2 regions of the Tomitella fengzijianii genome follow, and region 2 is predicted to be linked to the other one. Evidence: riboswitches for the same ligand, from Rfam matches in the RefSeq annotation. Region 2 holds a riboswitch; the other holds the start of a gene.
What was found. Region 2 has a riboswitch for S-adenosylmethionine ahead of FO059_RS04470 (bifunctional o-acetylhomoserine/o-acetylserine sulfhydrylase). Riboswitches for the same ligand answer to the same signal wherever they lie in the genome.
Positions count from the first base shown of each region.

Region 1: linked by a shared signal. The riboswitch ahead of FO059_RS05765 (OsmC family protein) and the one ahead of FO059_RS04470 (bifunctional o-acetylhomoserine/o-acetylserine sulfhydrylase) in region 2 are both predicted to bind S-adenosylmethionine.

Region 1 is NZ_CP041765.1:1,252,391-1,266,805, reverse strand. It holds gene FO059_RS05820 (mycofactocin system FadH/OYE family oxidoreductase 1) at 1-946, opposite strand, end outside; gene mftD (pre-mycofactocin synthase MftD) at 976-2,148, opposite strand; gene mftC (mycofactocin radical SAM maturase) at 2,203-3,465, opposite strand; gene mftB (mycofactocin biosynthesis chaperone MftB) at 3,483-3,779, opposite strand; gene mftA (mycofactocin precursor MftA) at 3,779-3,883, opposite strand; gene mftR (mycofactocin system transcriptional regulator) at 3,986-4,705, shown strand; gene FO059_RS05790 (DinB family protein) at 4,770-5,333, opposite strand; gene macS (MacS family sensor histidine kinase) at 5,413-6,675, shown strand; gene FO059_RS05780 (response regulator) at 6,702-7,334, shown strand; gene FO059_RS05775 (DUF2339 domain-containing protein) at 7,442-9,349, shown strand; gene FO059_RS05770 (SGNH/GDSL hydrolase family protein) at 9,523-10,338, shown strand; gene FO059_RS05765 (OsmC family protein) at 10,438-10,935, opposite strand; SAM riboswitch class I at 11,205-11,299, opposite strand; gene mftM (mycofactocin oligosaccharide methyltransferase MftM) at 11,553-12,647, shown strand; gene FO059_RS05755 (MadR family response regulator transcription factor) at 12,666-13,298, opposite strand; gene FO059_RS05750 (MadS family sensor histidine kinase) at 13,295-14,415, opposite strand, start outside.
Region 2 is NZ_CP041765.1:963,657-978,071, reverse strand. It holds gene FO059_RS04495 (ribonuclease domain-containing protein) at 1-386, opposite strand, end outside; gene FO059_RS04490 (exodeoxyribonuclease III) at 376-1,188, opposite strand; gene FO059_RS04485 (MFS transporter) at 1,199-2,398, opposite strand; gene FO059_RS04480 (NADP-dependent isocitrate dehydrogenase) at 2,604-3,827, opposite strand; SAM riboswitch class IV at 4,218-4,332, shown strand; gene FO059_RS04470 (bifunctional o-acetylhomoserine/o-acetylserine sulfhydrylase) at 4,761-6,083, shown strand; gene metX (homoserine O-acetyltransferase MetX) at 6,086-7,231, shown strand; gene FO059_RS18635 (DUF3017 domain-containing protein) at 7,291-7,656, opposite strand; gene FO059_RS04455 (bifunctional methylenetetrahydrofolate dehydrogenase/methenyltetrahydrofolate cyclohydrolase) at 7,701-8,552, opposite strand; gene FO059_RS04450 (hypothetical protein) at 8,628-9,665, opposite strand; gene FO059_RS04445 (tRNA (cytidine(34)-2'-O)-methyltransferase) at 9,912-10,376, shown strand; gene FO059_RS04440 (ABC-F family ATP-binding cassette domain-containing protein) at 10,407-12,071, shown strand; gene FO059_RS04435 (helix-turn-helix transcriptional regulator) at 12,265-12,579, shown strand; gene FO059_RS04430 (hypothetical protein) at 12,572-13,114, shown strand; gene FO059_RS04425 (ABC transporter ATP-binding protein) at 13,161-14,099, shown strand; gene FO059_RS04420 (ABC transporter permease) at 14,096-14,415, shown strand, end outside.

The DNA of each region.
Region 1 (14,415 bases), 290 kb from region 2:
CCGTCACAGAACCCTGCAACGCGACGACCGCTCGGCCGCCGGCGGCCGAGCGCATCGCACGGCACAGTCCCGCGTTGAACCCGGGCGCAGTATCGAACCTCGCGTGCTCCTGCGCCCACGGCGGCAACGCCACCGGCCGGTACGCGTCGACGGTGTAGAGGCCGCCGCGCACCACGGTGATCAGGTCCGCGATGTCCGCGGCGCGGCGCACCACGTCGGCCGCCCCGCCGGGCGTGATGCCGCCCCAGGCCACGGCCTCGTCGCAGCTGAGCCGCAGCGCCACCACGGCATCCCCGACGGCCTCGCGCACCGCGCCGAGCACCTCGAGCAGCAGTGCGGCGCGGTCCTCCCCGTAGGCGTCGGTCCGGTGGTTTGTGAGGTTGGAAAGGAACTGCCGCAGCAGCGATGTCGGCCCGGCGTCGACCTCCACGCCGTCGCATCCGGCCCCGGTGGCGAGCCGCGCGGAATCCGCGAATCCGGCGACGACTGCGCCGATCTCGCCGCGCTCCATGACCACGGGCATCTCCCGGCCGGCCGGATCCGCCACCGCCGACGGCCCCCAGAGCGCGCGCCGGTCCCCGTACGCGCTGCTGCCCTGCATCCCGCGGTGCCCGAGACCCGCGAGCACAAGGGTGCCGTGGGGACGGCAGGCACCGGCGATCCGCGCCCAGCCGTCAGCGCACTCCGCGGCGAGCGGCGCGCGCTCGTACGGCCAATCCGACGGATGCACCGACGCCGTCTCCGTCACGACGATTCCCGCACCACCGGCCGCACGCTCGGCGTAATAGGCAGCATGCGCGGGTGAGAGCGCGCGGCCTTCGCCCAGGTTCGTGACGTGCGGCCCCAACAGCGCCGCGGACGGCGGTAGCCGCCCCGCCAGAGGTCCCCGTGCTGCAAGCCGAACCCGCGCGGCCGATGCCGGCCGCGCGGGTTCGTCGTCGTGCATGGTCGCGCTACTCAGACATCCGACTCCGCTCAGACACCCAGCTTGCGCACGAAGTCCTCGGCGATGATGAGGTCCTCGCGGCTGAGATCATGCACCGACTTGTGGCCGAGTCCCAGCACGGCCGAGTCGATGCCGCTACGCATGATGTCCAGCACGTTCTCCACGCCGGCCTGCCCGTTGGCTGCGAGGCCCCACAGGTAGGCGCGGCCGATCATCACGGCCTTCGCGCCAAGCGCGAGCGCCTTGACGACGTCGCCGCCGCGGCGCACGCCGCCGTCCATGACGACCTCGACCTGGTCGCCCACCGCGTCGGCGATGGGGCCCAGCGCGCGGATCGGCCCGGGCGTGCCGTCGAGGTTGTTGCCGCCGTGGTTGGACACGGAGATCGCGGTGACGCCCGCGTCGACGGCGCGCTTGGCGTCATCGACGCGCATGACGCCCTTGAGCATGAAGTTCTCGCCCCACTGCTCGCGCAGCCAGGCCACGTCTTCCCACGTGGGCAGCGGCGTACCCATCCACTCGCCGTAGGCGCCGAAGAACGTGGGCGCAGGCTGGCCGGGCTTCTTCAGGTTCGGCGTGGTGAGATCCGGGATGGAGCCGGACTTGGCGTACTGCAGCAACCACTTCGGATGCAACGCGCCCTGCAGGGCGTTCTTGCGCATCGCGGTGAAGTCCATCTTCTCCGGGATCTCGGGGCTGCCCCAGTCACGGCCCATGGAGAACGACCAGTCGAGCGTCATGATCAGGCCCTTGGCGCCGGCGGCCCGGGCGCGTTCCATGCGCTCGACGAGCGTGTCGCGGTCGCCCACCCAGTACATCTGGAAGAACGTCTGCGGGTTCGCGTCCGCGACCTCTTCGATGGACTTGCTCGCGAAGGAGCTCAACCCCATCGCCACTCCCCTGTTGGCGGCGGCGCGTGCGACGGCCACCTCACCGTCGGGGTGCACGGCCTGCACGCCGGTGGGCGAGATCATCACCGGCATCGACAGCGGCTGGCCCATCACCTCGGTTGCCAGCTCGCGCTCGTCCTTCAGGCCCGCGACGTGCGGCGCAAAACCGAGCTCGCTGAACGCGTTCATGTTGTCGCTCGTCGTCAACCCCTTCTCGGAGCCGGCGACCAGCGCCATGTAGACCGGCCGCGGCAGGTGCTTCTTCGCACGGCGCTGCGCCTCGGCGACGGTCTCGAACCAGGGATTTACCATGTGCTGCTACTTCTTTCCGATGATCTCGATGATCCAGGTGTGGTCGGTGCCCGCTCAGCGCATCTGCTCGGGCAGGTCCGCCAGCGGGTTCTCGTCGCATGCGCGCGACGGGGGCCGCGTGATGAGGTTGAGCGGAATGGGCGTGCCCGGCCCGCCGCCGCGCTTGCGGCCGCGGTGCGATTGATCGACGCTGGGCTTCGGCAGCGCCATGTCGATGCCGCGGTCGGCCAGCAACGCCTCGCCGTAGCCCTTCACGCATTCCGGGTCGGGGCCGTCGAGCGGCAGTCCGGTGAAGAACTTCGCGGCCATGCAGCCGCCGCGGCACGAGTCGTAGAAGTTGCAGCTGGCGCACGCCCCCGCGGACTGCGGCTCGCGCAGCTCGCGGAACAGCTCCGCCGACTTCCACACCGACTCGAATCCGCCGTCGCGCAGCACGTTGCCCGCCAGGAACTCATCGTGGATGGCGAACGGGCAGGCGTAGACGTCGCCGACCGGGTCGATCAGGCACACGACGCGGCCGGCCCCGCACAGGTTGAGCCCCGGCAGCCCGCCGCCGTTGCCCCCCGCGCCGGTGCCGTCCCCGTAGGCGGACAGGTGGAAGAACGAGTCGCCCGTGAGAACGCCTTCGCCGTGGGCGACGAGCCAGTCGTAGAGCTCGCGCTGCTGCTCGGGCAAGGGGTGCAGCTCGTCCCACACGTCCACGGCGCGGCCCGACGGGCGCAGCCGGGTGATGCGCAGGGTGGCGCCGAAACGGTCCGCGAGCGCCTTGAATTCGTCGAGCTGCGAGATGTTGTGGCGGGTGACGACCACCGAGATCTTGGCGTCCTTGAATCCGGCGTCGGCCAGGTTCTGCAGGGCCTTGGTGGCCATGTCGAACGAGCCCTTGCCGCGCACCGCGTCGTTGACCTCGGCGGTGGCGCCGTCGAGCGAGATCTGCACGTCGACGTAGTCGGAAGCGGCCAGCCGCTCGGCCACCGCGCGGTCGATCTTGAGGCCGTTCGTCGAGAACTTGACGCCCACCTGGTGGTCGGTGGCGTAATCGACGAGCTCCCAGAAGTCGGGGCGCACGGTCGGCTCGCCCCCGCCGATGTTCACGTAGAACACCTGCATGCGCTGCAGCTCATCGATGATCGCTTTGCACTGCTCGGTGCTGAGCTCGTCGGGATTGCGCCGACCCGACGACGACAGGCAGTGCACGCACGACAGATTGCATGCGTAGGTGAGTTCCCAGGTCAGGCAGATGGGGGCGTCGAGGCCGGACTCGAATTGGTCGACCAGGCGGCCGACGGGCGCCGGCTGCGAAAGTGTGGCGGTCATGGGTCCTCCGTTACTGCTCAGGCGGCCGACTGGTTGGAACACACGAGCATGTCCGACGACACGAGCGTCGTCAGTGCGTGCACGTACAGGTGCCGCGAATTCTCATCGACACCGGCCGCGTCGATGGCGGCGGCGATGGACGGGTGCTCGGGCAACGACTGCACGATCCCCACGATGGTCCGGTTCTTCAGGAACGAAAGCTTCCTGGTGCCGAAGTGGTAAAGCAGCGCACCGAACGGCTCGGGGCGCAGCGCCACCTGGGGGTGCAGCCGCCACCCGGGCTCGTTCTCGAACCCGGGGGCGGCGGCAGTCATCAGTAGACCCCGCACATGCCGTCGATCGAGACCTCCTCGATCAGCGACTCCTCGGCCACGACGGTGTCCACGGCATCGGCCTGGACTGCTTTGCGGTCGGACATGCGAACCTCCTTCGACGGTGGCCACGGCCAGATGAGGACTGTGACCTGATACATCACTGTAATGGCATCGGGTGCATAATTGCATCACTAGGAGGAGATCCGATGCCGAAGATCACGAAACCCGCCGGTCGGGCAGGTCGGCGCCCCTCCACCAGTGCCGACCGCATCGGCGCAGTGGGGATCAAGCTGTTCACCGAACAGGGCTTCGAGAAGACGAGCGTCGATGAGATCGCCGAGACGGCCGGCATCGCCCGTCGCACCTTCTTCCGGTACTTCCCGTCGAAGAACGCCGTGCCCTGGGGGGATTTCGAGGGCCACCTCGAGCGTATGCGGGCGGGCCTCGACGGACTCCCGGACGACATCACGCCCGCCGAGGGCTTGCGGCGCGTGCTCATCAGGTTCAACACGTTCCCCGACGAGGAGGCCGTCACCCACCGGCGCAGAATGGCGCTGATCCTGGGCGAGCAGCCGTTGCAGGCGTACTCGATGCTGATGTACACGGATTGGCGGCACGCGATCGCCGAGTACGTGGCGCGGCGGACCGGCATGCGCGCCGACGATCACGTCCCGCAGTCCGTGGCGTGGACGCTGCTCGGCGTCGCCCTGTCCGCGTACGAGAAGTGGCTGGACGGGGCCGGGGGCGACCTGGTCGGCTCGCACGGCTCGGGGTCCGGCGCCCGGCTGCACGCCCTGCTCGACGAGGGGATGACGGTGCTCGAGCAGGGCCTCGGCTCGCTGCCGGTGGCGCGCGGCACCGCGGTCACGGACATCGCGGCCGACGTCACGCCCAGGCGGATCGGTAGCGCATACACGACGCGATGACTCCCCGATCCCGTCTGCCCTCAGGCCGTCCCGTCCACCTGCCCGCCGGCCGCAGCCGCGCTCATCAGCACTGCGTATGGGCGTAGAGGTCGCGTAGCAGCGCGACCTCGGCGAGGTGGTGGATGAGCTCGCGGTGGATGTGGAGCACCAGCGTCGACATCGGGTACTCCGCCCACGGGCCTTCCGCGGGGCCGCTCGGCGCCGAAAGCCCGTCCTCGCCGAGCCCCTCGACGCCCGCGAGCCAGGCGGCGTACTCCGTGTCCAGTTGATGCAGCGCGTCCCGCGCGGTGCCGGCGTAGTCGAACGTCGTGTAGTCCACCGGAGCCCGGCCGAAGTGACCCGCATTGCGCATGGCCAGGACGCCGACGATGACGTGACCGAGCCGCCAGGCGATCGTCGTCATCGGCGGGGGCGACGGCTCCGGGAACTCGAAGTCGATGGTGAAGTCTCCGGAGCCCCCTTCGATGGCGGCGGTGCCCTCGCCCCGCGGGTGCACCGTCCAGCAGCCGGGGGCCGGCCGCCAGAAGTACTCGGCGTCGGTCAGCCCCGCGAGCCGCGGCCGCACCTGCTCTTCCCAGTGCATCGTGATCTGGAAGCGCAGTTGTTCGTTCCAGGTGGATGTGTTCATGCCCCCACCGTGACAGGTCAACAGGACGGTTTCGGTCCTCTTTGTCCGTGATCGACGGATGGTGGGCCATGATCGACGGATGACGAGAACCGTCCGCACCCGCGCGGCGGGCGCACGGGCGCCCGACGATCACGCATCGGCCACCGCGGTACTGAACTCGCTGCGCCGCGGGCTCACCGACGACGATGCCGCAGGCCCGCTGTGGCGTGCCGCCCAGGTGTTCCGCGCCATCGGCTTCCTTTACGCGCTCGGCTTCCTCGTGGCAGTGGACGGGGATCTGCTGCACCCCGGGATCACCTGGGTACTGTTCGCTGCGCTGACCGCGGCGAACGCCGCGTCGATGGCCGGCTACCTGCACGGCTTCGCGCGGCGTGGATGGTGGGTGTCCGGCGAACTGGCCGTGTCGGCCGCGATGATGCTGTCCACCTCGTTGGTCGCCGACAAGGACTGGATCGCGCACAACCAGACCTGGCCGACCACCCTGTGGATGGCGAGCGCGGTGCTGTCGGCGGCCCTGGTCGGCGGGGCGCGCGCGGGATTCGCGGGCGCCGTGGTCATCGGCGCGGCGAACTACTTCGTCAAGGGCGAGATCGTCCTCAACATGGGACGCAACGCCACGATGATCCTCCTCGCCGCGGCGGCGGTGGCCGTGGGCATGGCCGCGACGCGGGCGCGCGTGACGCACGAGCGGTTGACGGCGGCGGTCGGTCTGGCCGCGCGGTCCGCCGAGCGCGACCGTCTGGCGCGCGAGGTGCACGACGGCGTACTGCAGGCCCTGGCGCTGATCGCCCGGCGTGGACGGGAGATCGGGGGCCCCACGGAGGAACTGGCGACGCTCGCCGCCGGGCAGGAACGCAGCCTCCGGCGCCTGATCGCCGAGGAGCCGCCCGCCCCTCGCCCGCAGGACGCGCGCTCGGGCCGCGATCTGGGTCCGGAGCTGCGGGCGAGAGCTTCCGATCGCATCCACGTGAGCACTCCGGCCGACCCGGTGGTCCTGCCCGCCGCCGTCGCCGACGAGGTGCTCGCCGCCGTCGCCAACGTCCTCGACAACGTCGCCCGGCACGCCGGCGCCGGCGCGCACACGTACATCCTGCTCGAGGACCTGGGCGACGAGGTGGTGGTCAGCGTCCGCGACGACGGTGCGGGCATACCGCCGGGCCGGTTGCAGGAGGCCGCCGCCGAGGGCCGGATGGGCGTCTCCCGGTCCATCATCGGCCGAGTGGAGCGCCTGGGCGGGCGCGCCCGTCTGGAATCCGCCCCCGGCTCCGGGACAGAATGGGAGCTGACCGTCCCGGCAGTCGTAGTCGAGACGGACACTGCAAGAAAGGCGGACTCCCGGTGACCGAGGCCACGCCGGCACTGCGTGTGATGGTGGTGGACGACCACCCCATGTGGCGCGAGGGTGTCGCCCGCGACCTCGCCGAGGAGGGATTCGACGTGGCGGCCACTGCCGACGGCGTCGCCGCCGCCGCGGCACGTGCCGCGGCGGTCCGGCCCGATGTGGTCCTGATGGACATGCAGATGCCCGACGGCTCCGGCGCCGACGCGACGGCACAGGTCCTCCAGGCGCATCCCGGTGCCCGCGTGCTGGTGCTGTCCGCCTCCGACGAGCGCGAGGACGTGCTCGACGCGATCAAGGCCGGCGCCACCGGGTACCTGGTCAAGAGCGCGCAGCGGTCCGAGCTGGTGGCCGCGGTCGTCGCCACCGGCGACGGGCAGGCCGTGTTCACGCCCGGCCTGGCCGGCCTGGTGCTCGGCGAGTACCGGCGGATCGCCCGCGCACCCCGGGCCGATGCCCCCGTTCTCACGCCGCGCGAGACCGAGGTGCTCCGGTACGTGGCGAAGGGGCTGTCGTCCCGGCAGATCGCCACACGGCTGGAGATCAGCACGCGCACAGTCGAGAACCATGTGGGCGCCGCCCTGCGCAAACTCCAGCTGGGCAACCGCGTGGAACTCGCGCGGTATGCCATCGAGCACGGGATCGACGGCGAGACCCGATAACAGTGCGCACCGGTCCGGCAGGGGGCAGATCACCAGAGGTAGATGACCAGGCCTTCTGAGTAGTTCTGCGCATGTGCGCCGCGCCAAGCACGGCAAGGCTGAGACGCATGAACCACTATCCCGGCTCGGCCGTCACCGCCGAACGCATCGACGCGCAGCTCCGCGAGCTGTCGCGCCGCGTCTCGGAAGTCTCGGCCGACTTCACGGCCTTCGTCCGCACCGATCTCGCGGAGCCCGCCCGGCCGCAGGTCCAATACGCCACCCCGCGAGCGCCCGCGGCCCCGTACCCTCAGCCGCCCTACCCGCAGCCGCCTAGCTCCCAGGCGCCTAGCTCCCAGGCGCACTTCCCGCAGGCCCCGTGGCCACAGCCGCCCTACCCGCAGTCGGCGCCTCCACGGCCCCCGGCCGCCGCGCGCAAGAGCGTTGCGGAACGCCTGTCGTCCGCCGCGGAACGCGGGCTGGTGGGCCGGGTGCTGGCGACGTTCGGCGTCGCGATCACCCTCATCGGCGTCGTATTGCTGCTGGTGCTCGCGGCACAGGCCGGCCTGCTGCGGCCGGAGGTGCGGGTCGCGGGCGGCGCGGCCCTCGCCGTCGCCCTGTTCGCCGCGGGAGCCCGCATCGGCCGGCACACCCCGAAGCGGTCCGGAGCGGCCGCCCTGGTGGCAACCGGCGTGGCCACCGCACTGTTCGACGTCCTCGCCTGCTCGACGATCTACCACTGGCTGCCGCCGGTGGCCGGCGTGCTCTCCGGAGGCGCGATCGCCGGCGCCGGCCTCGTTCTGGCGCACCGCTGGGACAGTCAGGCGCTGTGCCTGATGGTCTCGGTGCCAGTGCTGGTGTTCGCCCCCGTGATCACCGATGGTTCCGACGAGGTGCTGGTCGGCTTCACGCTCGCCTACGCGGCGGCGGTCCTGTGGCCGGGGCGGGGCCGCGACTGGACCGCGGTGTTCCTCGTCAACACAGCCGGCGCGACCCTGCCGCTGCTGGCCGCCGGAGTCTCCGGCGATCCCGCCGACTGGTTCTTCGGCGCCGCCGTCGCCGCCAACCTGACCCTGGCCCTCGCCTCCGCCCTGATCCTGCTTCCGTCGAGCTCCCGCCCCGTCCTCATCGCACTCGGCTCCGCGGCGGCCGCCCTGCCCGTCATGGCACTGCCGGGCGTGCTCGACCGCCCGTCGTCCGCCGCAGTGGCGGCAGTCTGCGCGCTGCTGCTGGTCGGCGTGGTGATCGGCACCGCGCACCGCACGCCGGTACCGCTCGGCGCGCGCAGCGTGTGGCTGTCGGCGGCCGCCCTCATCGCCCCGGTCACCGTCGCCTACGCCGCCACCGACGACGTGGACGCGGCGGCACTGCTGGGCATTGCGCTGGTGGCGGCGGTCGCGGTGCGCCACGCAGGCTCGCAGCAGCGGGTCCTGCTGGTCATCGCCACCGCGCTCGCCGGCATCGGGCTCTGCGCCATGGCGGCGGCCGGCGCCGTCGAACAGCTCTGGTCCCCGGATGCGCTCGACACCCCGCGGCGGGTGGGGATGCTCGTCGCCGCCGCTGTCGCCATCGCTGTGGTCGGGGTCCTCGCCGCGGCGTGGGCCGCGCGGCCCCGGCTGCGCGCCGAATACTGCTGGACCGTCGGCGGGGTGCTGTGCCTGGGCCTGCTCACCCAGGTCTGCCTGGGCACCGCCCAGCTGATCACCGGGGGCACCGAGAGCGGCTTCCGCGCCGGCCACACCGCCGCCACGCTGGTCTGGTTCGCCGCGGCCGCGGCCGCTCTGCTCCGGGCGCGCAGGCTGCACGACGGGCCCCGCGCGATCACGCTCACCGCGGGGCTCGCCGTCAGCGTCGCCGCCGTGGGCAAGCTGTTCCTGTTCGACCTGTCCGCGCTCGACGGGCTCTTCCGGGTCGTCGCCTTCGTCGCCGCCGGGCTCGTCCTGCTGGCGCTCGGCGTCGCCTACGCGCAGAGCCTCGGCGCCGACGGGAGCGGCCACGGAGTCCACCCGCACGCGCCCGCCGGATCCGGCCGCTGAACCGCGGCACCGGTCTTCCCCGAAGCCCGCGCCCCCGTTTGCGGGGCGCGGGCTTCGTCGGCGACCGCGCCGCACACGGTCCGCGTCGCGAGACGATCCGTGTAGCTTCAGAACTGCCTCCCTGCGCCGGACACCCCCGCACCCGCCACACCGCGAACACCAGGAGCCGCACCATGCCGCTGCGCTACGTCGCGATCGGAGACAGCCTCAGCGAGGGGGTCGGCGACACGCCCTGGCCCGACGGCACGCCGCGCGGCTGGACCGACCGGCTGGCCGCGCGCCTGGCCACGCACCACGGCGGCATCGAGTACGCCAACCTCGCGGTGCGCGGCTACAGGATCCGGCAGATCGTGCAGGCGCAGCGCGACGCCGCGGCGGCGCTCGCGCCCGACTACGTCACCGTCACCGCGGGCATGAACGACCTGCTCCGCCCGCGGCCCGACTTCGACACGCTGCATTCCGACCTGGTCGCCCTGGTCGAACCGTTCCACCGCAGCGGCACGCCGATGGTCTTCGTGCCCATCCCCGACCTGCGTCGCATCACCCCGGTCTCGCGGCTGCTCGAGCGCAACCGGGTGCGACTCAACGACGTCTACCGCGACCTGGCCGCCCACCACGGCGTGCACCCCATCACCGACACCACCGGCACCGTGTTCGAGGATCCGCGCGCCTGGGGCGACGATCACCTGCACCTCACGCCGCTGGGACACGCGCGCCTGGCGCAGGCCGCCGCCGACCTGTTCGGAATGCCCGGCTCCGGCGGCTGGGCCCCGCCGCCTGCCGGTCCTGTGCCGCGCGCGACGGTGCGCAGCGAGGCCCGCTGGGCGCGCGAGCACCTGGTGCCGTGGGTGGGACGGCGGTTGCGCGGCGCGTCGTCGGGCGACGGGCGTGGGGCTAAGTCTCCCCGGCCGCGCCCGGTCGCCGGCGGCATCGACGGCACCCTGTACTACCGGACCCGGCTGGAGAACGAGGCGGCCGGGCGATGCTGAGCACCCCTACCCCGATCCGAGCGCCGATCCTCCCGGACAACAGGGGAACCGGCGCTCGGACCGTGCAGTGGGCGCTCCGATCGGCCGTCGCTGAGCCGCTCAGGCGATGCGCGCGGAGGTCGTCACCGGCACGCCGTGTGCCAGGTTGTCGAGAACCGGGCAGTGCTTCTCGACCGTCGCGATGAGCTGCTCGTAGCGCTCGCGCGATTCCGGCCCGGAAATGCTCACCCGCACGTCGATGCCCTGGAACCCCGGACGCACGGACTCGTCGAGGCCGAAGAATCCGCGCAGGTCGATGTCGCCGCCCAGCTCGATGTCGACAGAGTCGAGGGCGACGCCGAGCTTCTGCGCCCACACCTGGAAGGTGATCGCCTGGCAGCTGCCCAGCGCCGCCAGCAGGTGTTCCACCGGGTTGGCACCCTTGTCGTCGCCACCCAGTCCGGCCGGCTCGTCGATGGTGAAGGCGTGGTCGCGCGCCGTGATCCGGACCTGCGTGGCAGTGCCCGGGACGTGGGCCGCGCGCACCTCGCTGCGCAGCCGGTGCTGGTCGGCGGTGTCCGTGGTAGCGGTGGTGGTGGCGCCCGTGGTGATGGTCATGATGGTCCTTTCGTCGAATGCGCGGCGGCAGGCGCGCGGGCCTACGGCGGCCCGCGACGCCACGCGCCGTGCAGAGCGTCATGCAGGGAAGAAGAAGATGCGCGCAAGCGCAGTGCGCCGCCTGCGATCGGGGGCGCGGGGAATTCGGCCGGTCAGGCCCGGCCGCGGGGCATTCGACAGCCCTCGGTGCTCACCCGGCACAGATCGATGCAGCGCCGGGAATGCAGGAAAACGAATACGGCGGTTGCGTTGCCGCGCATGTGATCACCCGTCCATCGCTCCTGGCGGGAGCACCCGCACCCGGACTTCCGGGGGGTTGCTGCGGCGTCATCGAACCAGGTTTCTCGACCGCTCTTGATAGCTGGCGGGTTCACCGTAGCCCACCTGTTCCCCGCCGTCGATCGCGGGCCTCGCCGGCGGGCGCCGCAATGCCGGCGCCGGCCCTCGTGCGCGGGCCGCCCCTGCCCGACCGGACAGGCCGGGAACCCGCCGGTCGACCACACGACAGCGCCTCACCGGAGGGACCGCCGGGGCCTTCCAGAACCTAACGTCAATGTGACCAAGCGCACACGTCGGCAGCGTGACCGGCAGCGCCGCCACAGCGTCCGGAGAACTCGATGACCCTCGACCTGCACACCGCACCGGTCCACCCGTCCCACGCCGCCCGATCCTCCGTCACCCCGTCGCCCGTCACCAGGCCCGACCGGCGGCTCCATGCGCCCGGGTCCGGCAGGCCCGCAAAGCGCGACCAGCGCCTGGGACACAGGCACGACGACGCGCACCGGATCCAGGGCCGCTGGGTCGGCGAGCAGGGTGGCCACCGGCAGGGCGACCACGGGCATTGGGAACGCGACGGAGTGCGCGTGTGCCACGTGGACTCCGCGACGGCGCGCACGCTCCTCGCCGAGCGCCCGCGCGGCACCGGCGTCGTCGATACCCGGCACTTCCGCGCCTTCCGCACCGGCCGCACGCTGACCGTGCTCCACCGATTCGACGCGGAGACGATCTCCGACGACGCCGCCGGTCTCATCGCCGCCGAGCTCGACGCCACCGGGATGCTCGCGGGCCCTGCGGAGTTCGAGGCGACGCTGATCGGCCTCGTGCACTCGGCGCCGGGGCACGTCCCCGGGCACCCGGCGCATCACGTCGCCGCGTCGCCGTGGATTCCGTTCTATCGGAACTCCGTCGCCGCCCTGGAGCGTGGTTCGGCCGCATTCGCGCCGGTCCACCGGCGTGCCGAGCAGCTGATAAGCGGCACCGAGGTGCTCGACCTCGGCTCCTGCTTCGGATTCTTCCCGCTGCGCCTGGCCCGCGATCGCCGCACAGCCCCACTGTCGGTGACGGCCACCGACCTCAGTGCCGGCACGATGCGGCTGCTCGATGACGCCGCGTCGGCGATGCAGCGGCCGCTGCGCACCCTCACCTGCGACGCGGCCTCCGTGCCCCTGCCCGACCGCGCCGCCGACACGGTGACCGTCCTGCACCTCCTCGAGCACCTGCCGCCGCGCAAGGCCTTCGCGGTGGTGCAGGAAGCGGTGCGCCTCGCCCGGCGGCGCGTCATCGTCGCGGTGCCGTACGAGGGACAGGCGCAGACCTGCTTCGGCCATGTCCAGACGTTCGACGCCCGGGACCTGCACACCCTGGGCACCCGCCTGGGGATGGGCTATACGGTCGGCGACCACCACGGCGGCTGGCTCGTCCTCGACCACTGACCGGGGGCGGGCGGCCTGTCAGATGATGCCGCGCTTGCTGGCCGCGTAGACGGCCTCGGCGCGGGTGGCCACCTGCAGCTTCCGCATGATGTTGCTGACGTGGAACTTGGCGGTGGTCGCCGAGATGTACAGGCGCTCACCGATGGCGCCGTTGGACAGGCCCGTGGCCAGCAGTCGCAGCACGTCCATCTCGCGCGACGTCAACGACTCGCGGGGTGCGGTCCGGCCGCTCATCGACCGCACCACGGCGGCGGCGCTGCGCGCGTCGAAGGCGCTCTCGCCCGCGGCGACGGCGCGGATCGCGCGGACCAGTTCCGTAGTGTCCACGTCCTTGACCACGTAGCCGCGCGCGCCCGCGTGCATCGCCTCCACCACGAGCTCCTCATCGAGGAACGTGGTGAGGACGAGCAGGCCCACGTCCGGATGCTCGGCCGTCAGCGCCGCGCACAGACCCAGTCCCTCGAGCTCGGAGCCCGCGGAGAGCTTGAGGTCGACGATCGCGACGTCCGGAGAGGTGGAGGCCACCACCGCGCGCGCCTCCGCCCCGTCGGCCGCCTGGCCGACCACCTCGATGTCCGGCTCGCGCTCCAGGATCGAGCGCATGCCCTGCCGAAGAATCGCGTGGTCGTCGATCAGCACCAGCCGTGTCATGCCGGGCCCCGCTCTCCGCGTGCCGGATCCGCCGACCGCCCCGGCCCGGGCGCCGGCGGTTCCGCCGCACCGGGATCCGCGTCTTCCCGCACTGGCAGCGGGATGGCCACGGCGACCCGGACGCCGCCGATCCGCGCGCGCCGCACCGCCAGGGTGCCGCCCAGTTCCTGTGCCCTGGCCTGCATGTTGGCCAGTCCCCGGTGATGCACGTCCAGGTCCCCGGCCTGCGCGATCCGCAGCCGCAATCGCAGCGCGGCGGGATCGCCCGTGCCGTCGTCGGATACGGCGAGTGTCACGCCGTCGGCGCGCTGATCGACGCGCACGATCGCACGCGTCGCGCCGCCGTGCATCGAAGCGTTGAAGAGGGCCTCCCCCGCGATGCGCAGCAGCGCGTGCTCGACGTCCCGCGGCAGATCGGCCGCGGCGCCGGTCATCCGCAACTGCACGCGCAGGTCCGACGGCATGTGCACGGTGCACAGCTGGCGGAGCATCTCCGCCAGGCCCGACCTCTCCGATTCCCCCTTGTGGTCCAGCGCGTAGATGGCGGACCGCAGTTGTTCCACCGCCGACCTGGTCAACGTCTTCGCCAGGTCCAGGCGTTCGCCGCGCTCGGCATCGGGGATTCCGCTCCGGCACACCTCGATCTGCATCCCCGCGGAGAGTACGCACTGCGTGACGCTGTCGTGCAGTTCCCGGGCGATGCGGTGCCTTTCGTCGTCGACGATCTTGCGGCGCGTCGCCAACCCCAGTCTCCACTGCGTCTCGACGAGTTCCGCATTGCGCGCGGCGAGTTGGTCGGCCTGCGCCGATGCGGCCGCGTACGACGATTCGGCCCGCTCGAGCAACACCTGGCGGCTCTGGAAGAGCGCCGAGTTCTGCAGCGCCACCGCGGTTTGGCCGGCCAAGATGCGCATCACGGACTCGTCGGTGGCGTCGAGCCGGCGCCGTGGCGGCGTCCACGCGGCGAACGCCCCCACGACACCGCCGCCGAGATCGATGGGCACGTGCGCGTGATGCGGATCGACGACGGGGCGCGCGAGGAAGTCGAACTCGCCGCGCAGGATGTCGTTGAGCCGGTTGATCACCACCGCCGGCATGTCCTCGGGCGGCGGGTCCC
Region 2 (14,415 bases):
CGCCCTTGGCCAGGTTTCTTCGGATTGACATCCCATTCGCTGTAGCGGATCCGGTCGCCACCGGCGTCGCGCTGCGGCAGCCGGTTCTCCCGGTTGCCGAAGCGCTGCCCGCCCTTGGTGCCGGGCGCTTCGGCTGCCTCCGGCCAGTCGCCGGCGTCGATGAGCGCGAGCGTGCTCCAGGCGGCCTCGGGGACGCCGGCCACGTGCGGATGATCGCCGGCCTGCGCCGCGGCGTGCGCGCCGGTCGCCCCGCCAACCCCGGCGGCATCGTCCGCCGGGCCGCAACCGGCCAGCAGCGCGGCGATGACGGCGAAGACCGCCACCAGCAGCGCCGCGATGCGGCCGGGCCGCCGCGCACGCCGCAGAGGGGGCCGCTCAGCGCGCATAGGTGACGGTGACGGGCGCATGATCGGACCAGCGCGTGTCGTAACTCTCCGCGCGCTCGACGACGCCCGCGGACGCCGACGACGCGAGCCCGGCCGTGGCGACGTGGTAGTCGATGCGCCAGCCCGCATCGTTGTCGAACGCCTTGCCGCGGTACGACCACCAGCTGTAGGGGCCGTCGACGTCGCCGTGCAGCGCGCGGATCACGTCCACCCAGCCCGTGTCCGCGGCGAACAGTTCGTCCAGCCACGCGCGCTCGCCCGGCAGGAAACCCGAGGACTTCTTGTTGCCCTTCCAGTTCTTCAGGTCCCGCTCGGTGTGGGCGATGTTCCAGTCGCCGCACACCACGGTGTCCCGGCCGGCCGTCGCGGCGCGCGCCATGTGCTCGGCGAACGTCGCCATGAAGCGTTCCTTCTCGTCCTGCCGCGGGGTGTCGGTCTCCCCGGACGGCAGGTACAGGCTCGCGACGGTGACGTCGCCGAAGTCCGCCTCGATGTAGCGGCCCGACGCGGCGAACTCGGGATCCCCGTGCCCGATGCGGTGGGCGTCGGCGGGCACCCGCGACAGGATGGCCACGCCGTTGCGGCCCTTCTGCTCCGGCTCGGCGGAGACGATGTGCCAGCCGTCCTCGACGGCGGGCGCGAGCGCCGCCTGCAGCTGCGCGTCGGTGGCACGCACCTCCTGCAGGCAGACCACGTCCGCCCGGGTGCCGGCCAGCCACTGGAGCAGCCCGTGCTCCTTCTTGGTGGCGGCGCGGACGCCGTTGATGTTGACGGTGCTGACGGTGAGATCGCTCTTCGACACGCTCTGAAGGCTAGTGCACCGCCGCCGGCGCGCGGTCCCGGTCCACGGACGTGCGCGCGTCGGTGCGCCGTTGCAGCGCCGCGCTCACCGCCAGGATCAGCAGGCCGGCCACCGCCAGCCCGGCGCCCACCGCCGCCGGGGCGGTGTAGCCGAGGCCCGCGGCGATGACGACCCCGCCCAGCCACGCCCCGCCCGCGTTGGCGACGTTGAGCGCCGAATGGTTGAGCGCGGCGGCCAGGCTCTGGGCGTCGGCGGCGACGTCCATGAGCCGCGTCTGCAGCGCGGGGACCATCGCCGCCCCGGAGGCCCCCACCAGGAACACGGCGGCGAGCGCGGTCACCGGGTTGTGCACGGCCACGACGAACAGGGCCATCACGACGGCGATGAGGGCGAGCATCGCGAACATCGACGGCATGAGCGCCCGGTCGGCCAGGCGCCCGCCGACGAGGTTGCCCGCGACCATGCCGAGCCCGTAGAGCGCCAACGCCAGCGGTACCAGCGCCGAGGGCACGCCGGCGACGTCGGTGAGCGTGGTCGCGATGTAGGTGTAGACGGCGAACATGCCGCCGAATCCGACCATCCCGACGGCCAGAGTCAGCCACACCTGCGGGCGCCGCAGCGCTCCGAGTTCGGCCCGGGGACTCGACGAGGGCGCCGCCGCCATGGGCGGCACCCAGCGCAGCAGCGCCGCCATCGTCGCCAGCCCGATCACGGCGACCAGGCCGAACGCGCTGCGCCACCCCAGCTGCTGGCCCATCGCCGAGGCGAGCGGGACGCCCACCACGTTGGCCACGGACAGGCCGAGCATCACCGTGGCCACCGCCTTCGCGCGTTTGCCGGAGCCCGCGAGTTGCGCGGCGACCAGCGACGCCACCCCGAAGTAGGCGCCGTGCGGCAGCCCCGCGAGAAAGCGCGACACGATGAGCACGTCCATGCCCGGCGCCAGCACCGTGACGGCGTTGCCCACGGTGAACGCGACCATCAGCGCCACCAGCAGTCGCCGCCGGTCCACGCGCGCGGTGAGCGCCGAGATCGTCGGTGCGCCCACCACCACGCCCAGGGCGTAGGCGGAGATGACGTGCCCGGCCGTCGGCTCGGACACCCCCATGCCGTCCGCGATCTGCGGCAGCAGCCCCATCGCCACGAACTCGGTGGTGCCGATGCCGAAGCCGCCGAGCGCGAGCGCCGTCATCGCCGGTCGCACGGACATGCGGGCACCGCCTTCCTGAATGTTCGAGTACCGGCGGGCGAGGGCCCACACGCACGGTCAACGGGGCGCGGGCGCGCGGGCATTCCGGGAACCGGCGTGAGCCGCACCACGGTGCCGGGGCTCCGGACGCACGACAACGGCCGGGGCCCGTGGGCCCCGGCCGATCCTCCGCCGTCGGGTGCCGCTCTGCGCGAGCGGCGGTGCGTCAGGCGCGGGCCTTCGCGGCCTTCAGGTTGTCGTCGAGCGCACCGAGGAACTCCTCGGTGGTCAGGTAGCCCTGGTCGCCGCCGACGAGCATCGCCAGGTCCTTGGTCATCTTGCCGCTCTCGACGGTCTTGATGACGACGTCCTCGAGCAGATGGCAGAACTCCACCACGTCGGGGGTGTTGTCGAGCTTGCCGCGGTGCTCCAGGCCCCGGGTCCAGGCGAAGATGGACGCGATGGGGTTGGTCGAGGTCGGCTTGCCCTGCTGGTGCTGGCGGTAGTGCCGGGTGACGGTGCCATGCGCGGCCTCGGCCTCGACGGTCCGGCCGTCCGGCGTCATGAGCACCGAGGTCATCAGGCCCAGCGAACCGTAGCCCTGCGCGACGGTGTCGGACTGGACGTCGCCGTCGTAGTTCTTGCAGGCCCAGACGTAGCCGCCCTCCCACTTGAGCGCGGAGGCGACCATGTCGTCGATCAGGCGGTGCTCGTAGGTGAGCCCGGCGGCGTCGAACTCCGCCTTGAACTCCTCCTCGTAGATGCGCTGGAACTCGTCCTTGAACATGCCGTCGTAGGCCTTGAGGATCGTGTTCTTCGTCGACAGGTACACGGGGTAGTTCTGCTGCAGGCCGTAGGACAGCGATGCGCGGGCGAAGTCCTGGATCGACTTCTTGTAGTTGTACATCCCCATGACGACGCCGCCGTCCTCGGGGATCTTGCACACCTCGTGCTGGATCGGCTCGCTGCCGTCCTCGGGCGTGTAGGTGATGGTGACCGTGCCGGCGCCGGGGACCTTGAAGTCGGTGGCGCGGTACTGGTCGCCGAAGGCGTGACGGCCCACGACCACCGGCTTGGTCCAGCCGGGGACCAGGCGCGGCACGTTGGAGATGATGATGGGCGCGCGGAAGATCGTGCCGCCGAGGATGTTGCGGATGGTGCCGTTGGGCGACCGCCACATCTTCTTGAGCCCGAACTCCTCCACGCGCGCCTCGTCGGGCGTGATGGTGGCGCACTTGACGCCCGCGCCGTGCTTTTTGATGGCGTTCGCCGCGTCGACGGTCACCTGGTCGTCCGTCGCATCACGGTGCTCGACGCCCAGGTCGTAGTACTCCAGGTTCACATCCAGGTACGGATGGACCAGCTTGTCCTTGATGAACTGCCAGATGATGCGGGTCATCTCGTCGCCATCGAGCTCGACGACGGTTCCCTCGACCTTGATCTTGGACATGTGGTCCGCGTCCTCCTAGACAAGCCTGTTCAACTCGCGCAGCGCGGCCCATCTTGTGGATGCACGCCCGACGGCCGACTGCAAGGCGACCGCGCGGCGCGCGTGCTCTCAGGCACCGGCCGTACTGACATACTCCGTCATGTAGCAGATTAGTACCCCGGGTCACAGGAGCGGTCACGTGGTGACGTGATACGCACCGGAATCCGGGCGGGTGCGCACGGGGCACAGGACCCGGCCGTGCACACCGCACGTTCTGCAGTACGAGCGTACTCGATAGCCGGCGCCGGGCACCCCTTCAGGTCCCGGTGACTACAACAGGTCCGGATCCCGGCCCCCCGCCGGGACGGACCAGTTGAAACCGCACCCGCGTATACGGCTAAGATCGGGTCAGGTCATGAGCGTCAGCGTCAAGCCCCGGCTGGCTGGCCGGCAACCCTCCAACCGCGGTGGGGTGCCCCGGGTGATGACCAGGTCGTCCGTGGACACCGCGTCGGCATCGCCGGCTGTGCGCACCACGGCACAGGCGAGGCATCCGTCGAACGGGTGGCCGTTGCGGACGACAAGCGCGGGCCCGCTGGGGCGGGCCCACAAAGAAGGGGTAAGCCCCAACGGAGGTTCACACATGTGTTGTCGTAGCTGACGGAAGTGCCGACCCCCGCATCTCCGTCGTCGCCCCGGGCCCGGCCCGCAGGCCGCGACGCGATGCACCCTGCCCGACGGCTCCGTCCGCCCTCGCCGGCGGAGCCCGCGCACGATCCCCGGCAGAAGGCCACCGTGCCGAGCCGGGCTCCGCACAGCGGCGGATCCCACCGGGTCCCGCCGGAACGCGGCGATCCACGCGCGGGCCCGCGGCCCGAGCCGCCCGGAGCCATCCGCCACCTGCCCCGCACGCCCATCGGGCGGCGCGGCGAACCAGCCCCCTGGAGCGCATCGATGACCGAGACCACCGATCCCACCGCCAACTGGTCCTTCGAGACCAAGCAGGTCCACACCGGCTACACCCCGGACCCCACCACCAAGGCGACGGCGCTGCCGATCTACCAGACCACGTCGTACCAGTTCGACAGCACCGATCACGCCGAGGCCCTGTTCTCGCTGGCCGAGCCCGGCAACATCTACACCCGCATCATGAATCCCACCGTGGATGCGGTCGAGCAGCGCATCGCCGCGCTCGAGGGCGGCGTCGCAGGGCTGCTGCTGTCCTCCGGCCAGTCGGCCACCATGTATTCGCTGCTCAACATCGCCGGCGCCGGCGACCACGTCGTCTCCAGCCCGCACATCTACGGCGGCACGTTCAACCTGTTCCACTACACGCTGCGCAAGATCGGCGTGGACGTGAGCTTCGTCGACGACCCCGACGACATCGCGCAGTGGCGCGCCGCCATCAAGCCGAACACCAAGGCGCTGTTCGGCGAGACCATCGGCAACCCGCGCGGCGACGTCCTCGACCTGCCCGGCATCTCCGGGGTGGCGCGGGAGGCCGGCGTCCCGCTGATCGTCGACAACACGATCGCCACCCCGTACCTGCTCAACCCGCTCGAGCACGGCGCCAACGTGGTCGTGCACTCGGCCACCAAGTACCTCGGCGGCCACGGGACGACGATCAACGGCGTCATCGTCGACGGCGGCAACTTCGACTGGACCGTCACGCAGGCCGACGGCACGCCCCGGTTCCCCGGGTTCACCGAGCCGGACGAGAGCTACCACGGCGTCGTCTACGCGGATCTCGGAGCGCCCGCGTTCGCCCTCAAGGCGCGCGTGCAGCTGCTCCGCGACATGGGCAATGCCCCCTCGCCGTTCAACGCGTTCCTCACGGCGCAGGGCCTGGAGACGCTGAGCCTGCGCGTCGAGCGGCACGTGGCCAACGCGCAGCGCGTCGCCGAATTCCTCGAGGCCCGCAGCGAGGTCGAATCCGTCTCCTACGCCGGCCTGGCCTCCTCGCAGTGGCACGAGCGCGGCAAGAAGCTGCTGCCCCGCGGGACCGGCGCCGTGCTCACCTTCAACATCGCCGGCGGCGAGAAGGCCGCGCGGGCCTTCATCGACGCGCTCACCCTGCACAGCCACGTGGCCAACATGGGCGACGTCCGCTCGCTGGTCGTCCACCCCTGGTCCACCACCCACCAGCAGCTCTCCGAGGCCGAGCGCGAGGCCGCAGGCGTCTACGCCGGCCAGGTGCGCCTGTGCGTGGGCATCGAGGGCATCGACGACATCCTCGCGGACCTGGCGACCGGCTTCGCCGCGGCGGCTGCATCTTGACCATGAGCACGGTCCACCCTGCCCGTCCGGCGTCGCTCCCGTCGCCGGACGGGCAGCAGGGCGCCGTCGAGATCGGACCGCTGGTCCTCGACTGCGGCGTCCGGCTCCCCCAGGTCACCATCGCGTTCCAGCGGTGGGGCGAGCTCAACGCCGCGCGCGACAACGTGGTGCTCGCGCTGCACGCGCTGACCGGGGACACCCACGCCGCCGGTCCCGCGGACGACCGGCACGCGTCGCCGGGCTGGTGGAACGGGCTGATCGGCCCCGGCCTGGCCCTCGACACCGACGAGTGGTGCGTGATCACCACCAACTCGCTCGGCGGCTGCAACGGCAGCACCGGGCCGTCGTCGCCCGCTCCGGACGGGCGCCCCTGGGGCTCGCGGTTCCCGTACCTGTCCATCCGCGACCAGGTGCGCGCCGAAGCCCGCGCGCTCGAAGAGCTCGGCATCGACCGCGTCGCCTCCGTGATGGGCGGCTCGATGGGCGGCGCCCGCGCGCTCGAATGGGAGGTCACCTATCCCGAGCGGGTCGACTCGGCGCTGATCCTCGCCGTCGGCGCCCGCGCCACGGCGGACCAGATCGGCACGCAGACCACGCAGCTCGAGGCCATCCGCCGCGACCCCGACTGGCAGGGCGGCGACTTCTACGGCACCAGCCTGCGGCCCGACACCGGCCTCAGGCTGGCGCGGCGGTTCGCGCACCTGAGCTACCGCACCGAGTTCGAGCTGGACGAGCGCTTCGCCAACGCGGGCCAGCTGGACGAGGATCCGCTCAAGGACGGCCGCTACGCGGTGCAGAGCTACCTGGAGTACCAGGCGGACAAGTTCGTCGGGCGATTCGACCCCGGCAGCTACGTGATCCTCACCGAATCACTCAACCGGCACGACGTGGGACGCGACCGCGGCGGCGTGCAGGCCGCGCTGGCCGGCTGCAGCGTGCCCACCATCGTGGCCGGCTGGGACTCCGACCGGCTCTACCCCATCCGCCTGCAGGCCGAGATCGCCGAGTACCTGGCCGGATGCGTCGAGTTCCTGCAGTACGAGAGCCGCTACGGGCACGACGCGTTCCTCATCGAATTCGACGCGGTCGACGCTGCGATCTGCAAGACGATGGAGCTGGCGCGCAAGGCGGCCGCCGCGCGGCGCTGACGCGGGGGTGTTTCTTCGCGGGGTGGCGACGGACCGCGGGCGGGATGACGGCCGCCCGGCTACCCGGTGCCCAGCGACTCGATGGACAGGCCCAGCCAGATGATCAACCCGCCGAACGCGGTGAGCGTGGCCACGTCGAACGCCCGGCTCCGCACCGCCAGGACCCCCACCCGCTCCGGCGAGAGCACCAGGCGCACCACCGCCGCCACCAGTGTGACCAGGCCGAACAGCACGGTGCCGCGGCGCCACCGGTCCATCGCCACCAGCACCATCGCCGCGAACAGCCCGCAGCCGATCAGTATCAGCGGCAGATGGATGGTGCGCAGCCGGTAGAGGAGCGTCGTCGGCGGACCCGTCGGCGCGGCGATGCGGCTGGGCACGGCCTTGCCCGCCCCCGGACCGCCCCCGTCACCCGCGTCGCTCATCGCGTCTCTCCTGCTGTGTGTCAGGCCTGCCCTGGGTCGTCGACTTATCCGGCGTCCCGTTCGGCACGCTCGACCACATTCTGCAGCAGGAAGGCCCGAGTGAGCGGCCCGACGCCGCCCGGGTTCGGCGACACGTGGCCGGCCACCTCCCACACGGCCTTGTCGACGTCGCCCACCAAGCCGGCGTCGGTGCGCGTGACCCCCACGTCGAGCACCGCGGCGCCCGGCTTGACCATGTCCGCCGTGATGAGCCCGGGCTTTCCGGCTGCGGCGATGACGATGTCCGCGCGCCGCACCTCGGCCGCGAGGTCCTTCGTACCCGTGTGGCAGAGGGTGACCGTGGCGTTCTCGGTGCGCCGGGTGAACAGCAGCCCGATCGGCCGGCCCACCGTGACCCCGCGGCCGACGACCACCACGTGCGCGCCGGCGATCGGCACCTCGTAGCGGCGCAGCAGGTGCAGGATCCCCCGCGGAGTGCACGGCAGCGCAGCCTCCTTGCCCAGCACCAGCCGGCCGAGGTTCATCGGGTGCAGGCCGTCGGCGTCCTTGTCCGGGTCCACCGCCTCCAGCGCCTCGTTCTCGTCGAGGTGGTCCGGCAGGGGCAGCTGCACGATGTAGCCGGTGCACTCGGGGTTGCCGTTGAGCTCCGCGATGGTGTCCAGCAGCTGCTCCCGGCTGACGTCGGCAGGCAGATCCCGGCGCAGCGAGGTGATGCCCACCTTGGCGCAGTCGTTGTGCTTGCCGCGCACGTAGGCGTGCGAGCCCGGGTCGTCCCCCACGAGGATCGTGCCCAGGCCGGGCGTGATGCCCTTCGCCGCCAGCGCCGCCACCCGGGTGGTGAGGTCGGCGAAGAGTTCGTCGCGGGTCAGCTTGCCGTCCAGAGTCGTCGCAGTCACCATGCCATTCTGGCAGGTCCGCAACAGGCCCGACGGGGCGGTCAGCGTGGACCCGCGGCGGCGGCGACGGATAGGTCACCGCGCCCGGTACTGCAGCACCTTCTCCTCGGCGAGCCGCGTCGCGTCCTGTGTGATGACGAGGGCGCCGGGGCTGATCGTGTACTCCACGCCGTCGTTGGTCGCGGCGAAGCCGGAACCCGAGGGCACCGGGTCATCGATCTCGATCGCCGCGCCGTCCTCCAACCGCACGCCCTTGTAGTAGAAACGGCCGACGCCGGTCCGGCAGATCACCACCAGCGACCGGCCGGTGCGGGCGGTCACGACGGCCGGGTCGTCGGAATTGCAGCGCGCCGACGCGCGGCCGACGAAACCCTGACCGTCGGTGGGCAGGTCGCCGCCGCGCACTGGAGGCGGGGTGGTCGCCGGCGGGGCCGTGGCGGGGGCCGCGCCGGTGGGCACCAGCCGCAACCGCTCGACGCGCACGGCCAGGTCGCCGGGCAGGATCGTCAGATAGCCGGGCCCTGAAACGTTGTCGTTGGCGATGATGCACTGCATTTCGCCGGTGGTGCAGGACAACCGTTCCCAGTAGCCCGCCGTACCGCCGACCGGTGACACCGCGTACTCGCCGGGCTGGATGTCGGAGCCCACCTTGAAGATTCCGCTCGCGGGCAGCACGCCGGTGTCCGCGGTGGGCGTCGGGGCCGCTGCCGTGGTCGGAGCCGTCCCTGCGGCCGGCGCGGAGGCTTCGCCGGTGGCCGGAGCGGGCGCAGTGACCGCGCCGGCATTGTCGGCCGTGTCGCGACCGCCGACCAGCTCCACCACGAGCGCCACGATGAGAGCCGCCACCGCCAGCACCGCGACGGCGCCGACCACCCACGGCCACCGCTTCTTCGGCGGCGGGGACGGCGGGGGCGGCGGCGCGGCATAGCCGTAGCCGTATGCCTGCTCCTGCGGGTAGGGCCGCTGCAGCGGGATCTGCTGCGTGGGATCGTCCTGGGCGTATCCGGGGTGGCCGTACGGGGTCTGCGAATAGGCGATGGGGGTGTCGTCGTCCGGCGGGCCGTCACCGGACGGATGCTCGGGATCGGGCGGCGGCTGCGGCGGCACGGACATCGCTGACCCTCCTGGAGCGTCTCGGCAGGTATGACGACCGTAGTCCGAGCCCCGCCCGCTCCGGGCCCGAAGCCCCGTCATCACCGCCGCTTCACACAGAAGCTCCTGCGGACGGATCGTGGTTCTGCACTTGCCAGGGGAATCTCCGGCGTCCGCGGGACGAAGCCGGGGCACGGGCCCACCACGCCCGAACTTCGAGCGCGACGCCGAGCAACCCCCGCCGCGCCGAGTGGCATCCTGTACCCCGTGCTCAAAGTGATGTTCCACCAGCCGCTCATCCCGCCGAACACCGGCAACGCGATCCGCATGGTCGCCGGCACCGGGGCGGAGCTGCACCTGGTGGAGCCGATGGGGTTCGACCTGTCGGACAAGCATCTGCGGCGGGCCGGGCTCGACTACCACGACCTGGCCCGGGTGTTCGTGCACCCGGACGTGGAGTCGGCGTGGGCGGCGGTCGCCCCGGGGCGGGTGTTCGCGTTCACCACCCACACCACCACGTCGTTCGCGCAGGTGGAGTACCGGGACGGCGACGTGCTGCTGTTCGGCTCGGAGACGACGGGTCTCCCGCAGGAGGTGCTCGACGATCCGCACGTCACCGCGCACGTCCGCATTCCGATGATTCCGGGCCGGCGGTCGATGAACCTGTCGAACTCGGCGGCCGTCGCCTGCTATGAGGCGTGGCGGCAGCTGGGCTATCCCGGCGGCGTCTGAACCGTCGGCCCGCGCGGTCATACTGTCCGTGTGAGCGCACTCCTGCAGGCCACCGGCCTCTCCGCCGCCCATGGCGACCGCACCCTGTTCTCCGGCCTCGACCTCACGGTGGGCCCCGGCGACGTGGTGGGGCTCGTCGGCGCCAACGGGGCGGGCAAGTCGACGCTGCTGCGGATGCTCGCCGCGGCCACCCGCACCGACAACGCAGGAACGGAAACAGGCACGGTCACGCTGACCCCGCCCGGCGCGTCCGTCGGCCACCTCGCGCAGGAGCACGAGCGCCGACCTGGCGAGTCGGTGCTCGGCTTCATCGCGCGCCGCACGGGCGTCGCCGATGCCGAGGCCGCCATGAACGCCGCCGCCGAGTCGCTGGCCGACGGCGGCGCCGAGGACCACTACACCCCCGCCTTGGAGCGCTGGCTGGCGCTGGGCGGCGCCGACCTGCCCGAGCGCGCCGCGGCCGTCGCCGCCGACCTGGGGCTGCGCGCCCCGACCGGCGACGCCGACCCGCTCGACGCCCCGATGACGGGACTGTCCGGCGGGCAGGCGGCGCGCGCGGCCCTCGCGGCTCTGCTGCTCTCGCGCTACGACCTGCTGCTGCTCGACGAGCCGACCAACGACCTCGACCTGGACGGCCTGGCTCTACTCGAACGGTTCGTCGCCGACACCCGCGTGGGCCTGGTGGTGGTGAGCCACGACCGCGAGTTCCTGGCGCGCACCGTCACCCGGGTGGTGGAGCTGGACCTGGCCCAGCAGTCGGTGGACGTCTACGACGGCGGCTACGAGGCGTACCTGGCGGAACGGGCGGTGGCACGCCGGCACGCCCGCGAGGCCTACGACGAGTACGCGGACACCCGCTCGCGGCTCGAGGACCGCGCCCAGATGCAGCGCAACTGGCTCTCGCAGGGCGTGCGCAACGCGCGCCGCAAGGCCGGCGACAGCGACAAGATGGGCCGCCGTCTGCGCGCCGAGTCGTCCGAGAAGCAGGCGGCCAAGGCGCGGCAGACGCAGCGCGCGATCGAGCGACTCGACGTGGTGGAGGAGCCGCGCAAGGAGTGGGAGCTGCGCATGACCATCGCGCCCGCGCCCCGCAGCGGCACCGTCGTCGCCACCGCGTCGGGCGCCGTCGTGCACCGCGGCGACTTCACCCTGGGACCGGTGTCGGCTCAGGTGAACTGGGGCGACCGCATCGTCATCACCGGCGCCAACGGGGCGGGCAAGTCGACGCTGCTGGCCCTGCTGCTCGGCACGGCCTCCCCGGACGAGGGCGCCGCGGCTCTCGGTTCGGGCGTGCGGGTGGGCGAGATCGACCAGGCACGCGGCGCCTTCGCGGGGCCCGAGCCACTGGCGGAGGCGTTCGGCGCGGCGGTGCCCGACTGGCCCGACGCCGACGTTCGCACGCTGCTGGCCAAGTTCGGGCTGCGGGCGGCGCAAGTGGGGCGCCCGGCCGCGTCGCTGTCCCCCGGCGAGCGCACCCGCGCCGCGCTGGCGCTTCTGCAGGCGCGCGGCGCCAACCTGCTGGTGCTCGACGAGCCCACCAACCACCTCGACCTGCCCGCCATCGAGCAACTCGAGCAGGCTCTGGACGCGTACGAGGGCACGCTGCTGCTGGTGACGCACGACAGGCGGATGCTCGACGCGGTGCACGCCACCGCTCGCTGGGAGGTCGCGGACGGCCGGGTGCGCGAGGCCTGACGGGGCGGCCGGCCTCGATCCGAGCACCGGCTGCGCACGCCGAGCACGCATTCGCAAGGGCCCGGCGGGAAACGGCGCTCGGATCGCCGGGGACGCCCGGGCCGCAGCCGCCCGCCACCCCCTCCATCGCGAATACCTATCAGGTAATTGTTTCCGGTTGCACAATCGTTGGGTTTATACAACACTTTGTTCTGTGAGTGCTGCACGCAGGGGAAGCACACCCCCCATCCACAACCGGGTCGGCGTGCTGCGCGCCGACAGGCGGATGTCGCGCGCACAGCTGGCCGAGCTGGTCTCGGTGAACCCGCAGACGATCGGCGCGCTGGAACGCGGCGACCACTACCCCAGCCTGGACCTGGCGCTGCGCATCTGCGAGGTCTTCGCCCTGCCCGTCGAGGCGGTGTTCTCCCGCACGGAGTTCGCGCCCCTCGCCCAGAGCCTCCATCCCGCACCAGAGACCGGCCGGACCGGCGGATCCGGCCCGGAAGGCGGTAACCATCATGACTGACTTCGGCGCCGTCGAGCGCTATCAGGCCTATCGCACGCGCAGATTCCTCGAACAGCAGCGGCGCTTCAGCACCCGGCTGCGGCGCCTGCGCACGCGGCCCGCACGTCGCACGCTCGTCGTTCTGCTGTGCGCGCTGTACGCGGCGATGATTATCATCGCCGTCCTCACCTACTGGGACATCACCGCCGCCTACTGGTCGTGGCTGGGCGCGACGGCGGCGCTGCTCGTGCTGTGGCCGGCGGTGCAGATCGTCTCCGGCCGCCAGGGCGACGCCCCGCGTGATGCGCTCGACGAGTACGAGCTGCAGCTGCGCAACAGCGCCCGCTCGATCGGCCTGACCATCACGCAGATCGCCGCGTTCGTGCCCGCCGCAGTGCTGATCTTCATCACCAGCGGCGGCGGGGGTTCGCCCCAGCTCGCCTACATGGGCGGCCTGCTAGTGGTGACGGCGCTGCTCATCGGCGGCACGTCGCCGACGCTGATCCTCGCCTGGACTCGCCCCGACCCCGAGCCGGAGGACGGCGTGATCGACTGATCCCCGCGCCCCGCAGAGTCAATCCCTGACACCCCTTGGAGCAGCAATGACCAGATCGACCCCTTCCGGCAACGCCCCGCCGAGCCGTCACGCCGCAGTACTGACCATCGACGGCGTCTCGAAGTCCTACGGCACCGTCCGCGCCCTCGACGACATGAGCTTCTCCGTGCAGCCCGGCGAGATCTTCGGCTTCGTCGGAAGCAACGGGGCGGGCAAGACGACGACGATGCGCATCGCCCTCGGCGTGCTCTCGGCCGACGCGGGCGAGGTGCGCATCGGCGACCGGCCCGTCGACCTCGACGTGCGCCGCACAGTCGGATACATGCCTGAGGAAAGAGGGCTGTACCCCAAGATGAAGGTGGGCGCCCAGCTGGCCTACCTCGCCCAGTTGCACGGCCTGAGCAGGGCCGACGCCGACGTCGCAGTGCAGCGGTGGACGGAGCGGCTCGGTATCGACGGGCGGGTCGGCGACACGGTCGACGCGCTGAGCCTCGGCAACCAGCAGCGCGTGCAGCTCGCCGCCGCACTGGTGCACGACCCGGCCGTTCTCGTGCTGGACGAGCCGTTCTCCGGCCTCGACCCCGTCGCCGTCGACGTGATGAGCGACGTGCTCCGGGAGAAGGCCGCCGACGGGGTGCCCGTCATCTTCTCCAGCCACCAGCTCGAGCTGGTGGAACGGCTCTGCCACCGCGTCGGCATCATCGCCGGCGGGCGGATGCGCGCCATCGGCACCGTCGACGAGCTGCGGGCGCGCGGCGAGGCCCAGCTGGTGGTGCACGCCCCGCAGGCGCCCGCCGGGTGGGCATCCGCCGTCCCCGGCGTCGCCGCCGCAGAGCAGTCCGGCGAGCGCACGCTGCTCACCCTCACCCCCGGCGCCGACGACCAGGCGGTGCTCGCCGCGGCGCTCCGCACCGGCCCCGTGCACGAGTTCACCCTGCGCCGCCCGTCCCTGACCGAGCTGTTCCGAGAGGTCGTGACCGCATGAACGCCACCATCTCCCCAGCGCGCGCCGTGGGCCTGGTCGCCCGCCGCGAGTTCTCCACGCAGATCCGGAAGAAGAGCTTCCTGATCAGCAACATCATCATCCTCATCGCCATCATCGGCGGGATCATCGTCTACTCCGCGTTCTCCGGCGGCGACGACGGGCACGACGCGACTGTGGCCATCGTGGGCGACCAGACGCTGGCCCAGCCGCTGGAATCGACGGGCGAGGCGATGTCGATGACGATCGACGTGCGCGAGATCCCCGACGAGCAGACCGCCCGCACCGCGGTCTCCGACGGGGACGTGGACGCGGCCCT